2 regions of the Streptomyces sp. NPDC052721 genome follow, and region 2 is predicted to be linked to the other one. Evidence: riboswitches for the same ligand, from Rfam matches in the RefSeq annotation. Region 2 holds a riboswitch; the other holds the start of a gene.
What was found. A riboswitch is a leader RNA that binds a small molecule or an ion and turns the genes downstream of it on or off. The one in region 2 is predicted to bind cobalamin.

Region 1 (3,395 bases), on a different contig from region 2:
GCCGCCCGGGCCCGGCGCAGTCCGGCCGCCGTGTCGATCGCCGGCGCGGTGCCGCCGGACAGCAGCCAGGCGGCCGGGTCGGTGCCGGCCGGCAGCACGAGCCGGGAGGCGTGGCGTACGACGTCGTGGTTGGACAGCACCCAGGTCGCGGAGGCGCCGGCGGTCCGGGCCGTGACCAGTGAGGCGGTGATGACGTCGCGCAGTTCCTCCGCGTCCCAGCGTGCCTCCAGGTACTCGAAGTTGAAGGCCTGGCCGAGTTCGTCCGGGCGGGCGTACAGGGCGCGGCGGGCACCGGGGACCCAGGCCTCGGCGACGGCGGTGCGCGGCGGACTGTAGGCGTCGAAGATCTTGCGCCAGTCGCGGTAGATCTCGTGGACCTCGTCCCGGTCCCAGTAGGGGTGGCTGCCGGGCGGCACCAGCGGCAGGGCCTGCTCGCCGGTCGCGCCGATGCCGCCGACGTCCCGCAGCGGCTCGGTGAGGTCCTTGGCCAGGCCGTGGGCGACGTCCACGCGGAAGCCGTCCACGCCCCGGTCGGACCAGAACCGCAGGGTGGTGCGGAAGTCGGCGCGGACCTCCTCGTTGTCCCAGTTCAGGTCGGGCTGTTCGGGGGCGAACAGGTGCAGGTACCACTCCCCGTCGGGCACCCGCCGCCAGGCGCTGCCGCCGAACACCGACTGCCAGTCGCTGGGCGGACGTTCACCGTGCGCGCCGCGCCCCGGCCGGAAGACATAACGCTCCCGGGCGGCGGATCCGGGTCCGGCGCGCAGCGCCTCCTGGAACCACGGATGCAGATGGGAGGTGTGATTGGGAACGATGTCCACGACGACCTTGAGCCCGAGCCGGTGCGCTTCACCCACCAGGGTGTCGAAGTCGTCCAGGGTGCCGAGGCGCTCGTCGACCCCGCGCGGGTCGATGACGTCGTAGCCGCCGTCGGCGAGCTCGGAGGGGTAGAAGGGGCTCAGCCACAGGGCGTCCACGCCGAGCGCCGCGAGATGGCCCAGCCGCTCGGTGATGCCCCTCAGGTCACCGAGGCCGTCACCGTCGGCGTCGGCGAAGCTGCGCGGATAGACCTGGTAGATGACGGCCTGCCGCCACCAGTCGGGGTTCCTGGACGAGAGGTCCGGCGAGAGGTCTGCCATACGGGCTCCCAGGGGACGGACGACAGTACGGAATCTGTATCTGTCCACATTGCCCGGAAAGGGAACCTTTCACGGCCGTTCAGCCGACGCAGTGCTCCAACAGCCCCCGAACGTCCGCGTCCACCACCCGGTACCGCACCACGCGCCCCTCCTTCTCCCCCGCCACGACCCCGGCCGCCCGCAGCAACCGCAGGGCCTGGGAGACCGCCGGGTCGTTCATCCCCGTGGCGATGGCCAGATCGGACACGGCGAGCGGCCCGGTACGGTGCAGCGCGACCAGCAGCGCCAGCCGGTTGGCGTCGGCGAGCAGCGAGAAACGGTCGGCCCAGGTGCGCAGACGCCCCGCCTCACCGATGGCGGCGATCGCCTCACACACCCGATGCCCGTCGATGGAACGACGGTCGGCTCGGTCGGCAGGCACGAGATGCATGAGGCCAGTCTGGCAGGCACCCTCTTTGTGATCTTCGATACCTGCGCAGGTACGCAGCTATGCAGGAAACCGCGTGCCCCTCTACGGTGGGCGGGCCGTGGTGTTCGGGAAGTCGATGCAAGGTCGACGCGGCCCTCGCCACTGTGATCGGGAAGTTCCCGTTCCGTCCGGCACCGCCGGGCCACTGGTCGCAGACCGGGAAGGCAGGAACGGCGGACGCACGACCCGTAAGCCAGGAGACCGGCCACGGCAGCTCACGAAGTGATCCACGAGGTGCTGGAGCGTGAACCCATGGCCGATGCCGCGTCTTTCCGCTGGCGACGCGAGGACACCGTCAAGACAGTGGGGCTGATGGCGGTGATCGTCGCCCTGCACGTCGTCGCCTTCGGAATTCTCTATGTTCTCGTCGTGCCCGAGCACTACGAGGTCGGCTCCGATGTCTTCGGGGTCGGTCTGGGCATCACCGCCTACACCCTCGGCATGCGGCACGCCTTCGACGCCGACCACATCGCGGCGATCGACAACACGACCCGGAAGCTGATGGCCGACGGGAAGCGGCCGGTGTCGGTGGGGTTCTGGTTCGCGCTCGGCCACTCCAGCGTGGTGGTGCTGCTGGCGCTGCTGATCGCGGGCGGCACCTCGCTGGCCGGGAAGGTCATGAACGAGGGCTCCACCACCCACCAGGTGCTCGGCTTCCTCGGTACGACGGTCTCCGGCACGTTCCTCTACCTCATCGCCGCCCTGAACCTGGTCGCCCTGGTGGGCATCCTGAAGGTCTTCCGGGCGATGCGCGCGGGCGCGTACGACGAGAAGGAACTGGAACAGCACCTGGACTCGCGGGGATTCATGAACCGCGTCCTCGGCCGGCTGACGAAGTCCGTCTCCCGGCCGGGGCAGATGTACCCGCTCGGCTTCCTCTTCGGCCTCGGCTTCGACACGGCCACCGAGGTGACGCTGATGGTGATGGCCGGTTCGGGCGCGGCGGCGGGCCTGCCCTGGTACGCGATCCTCTGCCTGCCCCTCCTCTTCGCCGCTGGGATGAGCCTGTTCGACACCCTCGACGGCACGTTCATGAACTTCGCCTACCAGTGGGCGTTCTCCAACCCGGTCCGCAAGGTCTTCTACAACCTCGCCATCACCGGCCTGTCCATCGCCGTCGCCTTCTTCATCGGCACCATCGAACTGGTCGGCGTCCTGCACGAGAAGTTCGGCCTGCACGACGACTTCACCGGCTGGATCGCCGGCCTCGACCTGGACAACGTCGGCTACCTCGTCGTCGGCCTGTTCGTGCTGGTGTGGGCGGCGGCGCTGGCGTACTGGAAGGTCGCCCGGGTGGAGGAACGCTGGGCGGTCTCCCCGTCCGCCGCCGAGTAGGGGGCTAGGTCCTGTCGTCAAACTCCCGTCGTCCGCCGGAGGGCGGGCCGCGCGGCGTCAGGTGCGTGCTCTCGGCGTGCCGGGCCCCGGCCCTCGTACTGGATGTACTTGGGTCGGGGCCCGGTGCGGCGAGAGTGCGTGCATGGCGTCGCGCGGCAGACGGGAGTTTGACGACAGGGCCTAGCGCGCGACCGTCTCCAGGTACAGCTTCACGTACCGGTCGGCGTTCACCTCCAAGGCCACGTCGACCAGGGCGCGTTCGCGACCGCCCTCGTGGATCTCGGACTCGCCGAGGCGGGGGCGGCGGTCGACGACGGTCTGGCCCCGGGTGGGGCCGGGGGCGAGGGAGACCTCGACCGGGAGCAGGCGGGTGGTGATGCCCTGCGGGTCGGCGACCGCGCACACCGCGCCCGCGTCGCCGAGGCCGCCCGCCTCCTCCGCCTGAGGCGGCT
Region 2 (3,395 bases):
GGTCGATGTCGCCGACGACGAGCACGGGCAGCCGCGCGTTGCGCGCGATCCCCATGTTGACGATGTCGGTCCGCCGCAGGTTGATCTCGGCCGGACTCCCCGCCCCCTCACAGATCACCGCGTCATACGTGCCCCGCAACTGAGCCAGGCAGTCCAGCACCGTGCCCAGCAGCCGCTGCTGGCGCCCGCCGTGGTACCCGCGTGCGCTCAGCTCGCCCACCGGCTTGCCCAGCAGCACCACCTGGCTGCTCTGCTCACCGCCGGGCTTGAGCAGCACCGGGTTCATCAGCGCGGTCGGCTCGACGCGGCACGCCTGCGCCTGCATGGCCTGCGCCCGGCCGATCTCCGCGCCCTCGCGCGTGACGAACGAGTTCAGGGACATGTTCTGCGCCTTGAACGGCGCGACCTTCACGCCCTGGCGGACCAGCCAGCGGCAGATGCCGGCCGTCACGACGCTCTTGCCCGCGTCGGAGGTGGTGCCGGCGACGAGGAGCCCACCGTTCACTTCCCACGTCCTTTCAGGAGGGCGCGCGCGGCGAGCGTGGTGCCGAGCGCGAGCAGGCCGACGCGGCGGGAGAGCCGTACGGCCCGGTCGATGTCGGTGACCCGGACCGGCCGTCCGGTGGCGCCGTTCAGCACCGGGCGGTGTTCGACCCGGCCGCCGTAGGAGAGCGTCCCGCCCAGGCGCACGCCGAGAGCGCCCGCGAAGGAGGCCTCCACGGGCCCGGCGTTGGGGCTCGGATGCTCCCGCGCGTCCGCCCTCCAGGCGCGCACGGCGCCCCGCGGATCGGGTCCGGCCACCGCGGCGAGTACGGCGGTCAGCCGGGCCCCCGGCCAGCCGGCGACGTCGTCCAGGCGGGCGGAGGCCCAGCCGTAGCGCCGGTGGCGGGGCGACTTGTGACCCACCATCGCGTCCAGGGTGTTGACCGCCCGGAACCCGAGCAGCCCCGGCACCCCGGCCACGGCACCCCAGAAGAGCGCGCCGACCACGGCGTCGGAGGTGTTCTCGGCGACCGACTCGACCACGGCCCGGGCGATGCCGTCGGCGTCCAGCGCCTGCGGGTCCCGGCCGCACAGATGCGGCAGCCGGGCCCGGGCGCCCTCGACGTCCCCGGCCTGAAGGGCGCGCCCGATGGCGCGGGCCTCCCGGGCGAGCGAGGTGCCGCCGACGACGGACCAGGTGGCGGCGGCGGTCAGCGCGGCGGAAGCGGTGGGGGAGGAGCGTACGGCGCGTGCGGTCAGCGTGCCGAGGGCGACGGCGCCGCCGGCGCACACGACGGTGTGCAGGGCGCCCCAGCCACGGTGGTCGTGCCACAGCGCGCGTTCCACGGCCCCGGCCGCCCGGCCGAACACGGCGACCGGATGCCCGCGGCGCGGATCGCCGAGGAGCAGGTCACCGAGGACGCCGGCGGCGGCGCCGTACGCGTATGTGCGATCGGCACCCATCGGCTCAGCCGGCCGTGGGGACAGGAACGGTCCTGGTGCGGGTCCTCGATCGGCAGCCGAGCATGGCGAAATGTGTCCTCACTCAGGGTGTCCGCGCCCTGGTTCGACGTGAATCGGCGGTGAGAGTTCCTGGCTCCCGGGGGTTCTTCCCCGGTGACAGTGGCGGGACCGCGCCGGATTCGCACCGGCTTCCTCTCCTGCCGCCTACATGGCCTGGGCAGTCCACCACGCGCCCGGAACGGCCGTCAACTTGCCTTTGACCTGGGACGCCGGACTGTGCTGAGGCCCACATCGCCGGCCCGCCGGACGGCACCGGAGGACCGGTTCGACGCCATGCGTCGGCCCCGCCGGTCCCGCTGGAGCGGGTGGCCCGGCGGGGCCGATGTCGGGTTTCGAACCGTCAGGGCTTGACGACGATCAGGTAGATCCCGTACGCCACCGCCGCCGCGCAGGCCGCGAAGCACACGTACGCGCCGGTGACGGCGAGGGCGGCGGACCCGCCCTGCGCCGCGGCCTTCTCCCGGCGGGACAGGCCGTTGATGCCGAGGGTGAACAGGGCCACCAGGCCCACCGTGAACGCGAGGCTGACGCCGAAGACGGAGCCGAGGGCCGCCCAGTCGATCTTCATGGGGGTGCTTCCTTCAGTAACCGTGTGCTCGGGGTCAGACCGCGGCGGCCGGCGGGGCGGCCGGGGCGGCGGGGGAGGGCTCGGTGGCCGGGGCGGGGATGGTGGCCGTCAGATCCTCGGTGACCATGCCCGCCGGGGGCGGGGTCACGGCGGCGATGGCGGTGGTGACCACGCCGACCGGCTCGCCGGTCTCCTCGACCACGTTGGTGTGGTCGACGACCTCGCGGCGGGAGATCTTCCAGATCGCGGCGCTCGCGGCGACCAGGAAGACGGCGACGACGGCGGTTCCCCCGTCACCGAGGTCGGTGACGGACTCGGCGACCGCGCCGACCAGCGCGGCGGCCGGGAGGGTCAGCGCCCAGGCGACGAACATGCGGGTCGCGGTGGACCAGCGGACCACACCGCCCTTGCGGCCGAGACCCGCGCCCATCACCGAGCCGGAGACGACGTGCGTGGTGGAGAGGGAGAAGCCGAGGTGGGAGGAGGCCAGGATGGCGGTCGCGGCGCTGGTCTGGGCGGCGAAGCCCTGGCGCGGCTCCAGGTCGGTCAGGCCCTTGCCCATGGTGCGGATGATGCGCCAGCCGCCGATGTAGGTGCCGAGCGCGATGGCCATGCCCGCGGACAGGATCACCCAGGTGGGAGGGTTGGAGCCGGGGGCGATGGAGCCGCCCGCGACGAGGGCGAGGGTGATGATGCCCATCGTCTTCTGCGCGTCGTTGGTGCCGTGCGCGAGGGAGACCAGGCCGGCGGAGGCGATCTGGCCGGCGCGGTAGCCCTTGCGGGTGGCCTCGCCGTCGGCGGTGCCGCCGATGCCGTAGGAGAACCGGGTGGCCAGCAGGGAGGCGAGGCCCGCGACGACCGGCGCGGCGACGGCCGGCAGCAGCACCTTGGTGACCAGGACGTCACCGTGGACGGCGCCGAAGCCGGCGGAGGCGACGGTGGCGCCGACCAGGCCGCCCATCAGGGCGTGCGAAGAGCTGGAGGGCAGGCCCACCAGCCAGGTCAGCAGGTTCCAGAGGATCGCGCCGACCAGGGCGGCGAAGATGACCTCGGGACGGATGCCGGTCTCGTCGACGAGACCCTTGGAGATCGTGTTCGCGACCTCCACGGAGAGGAAGGCGCCCACAAGGTTGAGGACGGCGGACATGGCAACCGCGATCTTCGGCTTCAGGGCGCCTGTGGAGATGGTGGTGGCCATCGCGTTCGCGGTGTCGTGGAAACCGTTCGTGAAATCGAACGCGAGAGCGGTTACCACCACAATCGCGAGGATCAGCGAGAAGCTTTCCATTTACCCAGGCAATCGTTCGAGGTCATTGGCTGG

Region 1: it holds a riboswitch for cobalamin, as region 2 does, so the genes downstream of both, AB0L21_RS08145 (HoxN/HupN/NixA family nickel/cobalt transporter) here and AB0L21_RS01735 (cobalamin biosynthesis protein) in region 2, are expected to answer to the same signal.

What each region holds. Positions count from the first base shown of each region.
Region 1 covers NZ_JBFATL010000006.1:609-4,003, forward strand. The annotation lists gene AB0L21_RS08135 (glycoside hydrolase family 13 protein) at 1-1,139, opposite strand, end outside; gene AB0L21_RS08140 (metalloregulator ArsR/SmtB family transcription factor) at 1,219-1,569, opposite strand; cobalamin riboswitch at 1,651-1,833, shown strand; gene AB0L21_RS08145 (HoxN/HupN/NixA family nickel/cobalt transporter) at 1,861-2,943, shown strand; gene AB0L21_RS08150 (nucleoside hydrolase) at 3,124-3,395, opposite strand, start outside.
Region 2 covers NZ_JBFATL010000001.1:367,552-370,946, forward strand. The annotation lists gene AB0L21_RS01730 (cobyric acid synthase) at 1-505, opposite strand, end outside; gene AB0L21_RS01735 (cobalamin biosynthesis protein) at 502-1,446, opposite strand; cobalamin riboswitch at 1,547-1,688, opposite strand; gene AB0L21_RS01740 (hypothetical protein) at 1,847-2,074, opposite strand; gene AB0L21_RS01745 (inorganic phosphate transporter) at 2,109-3,362, opposite strand.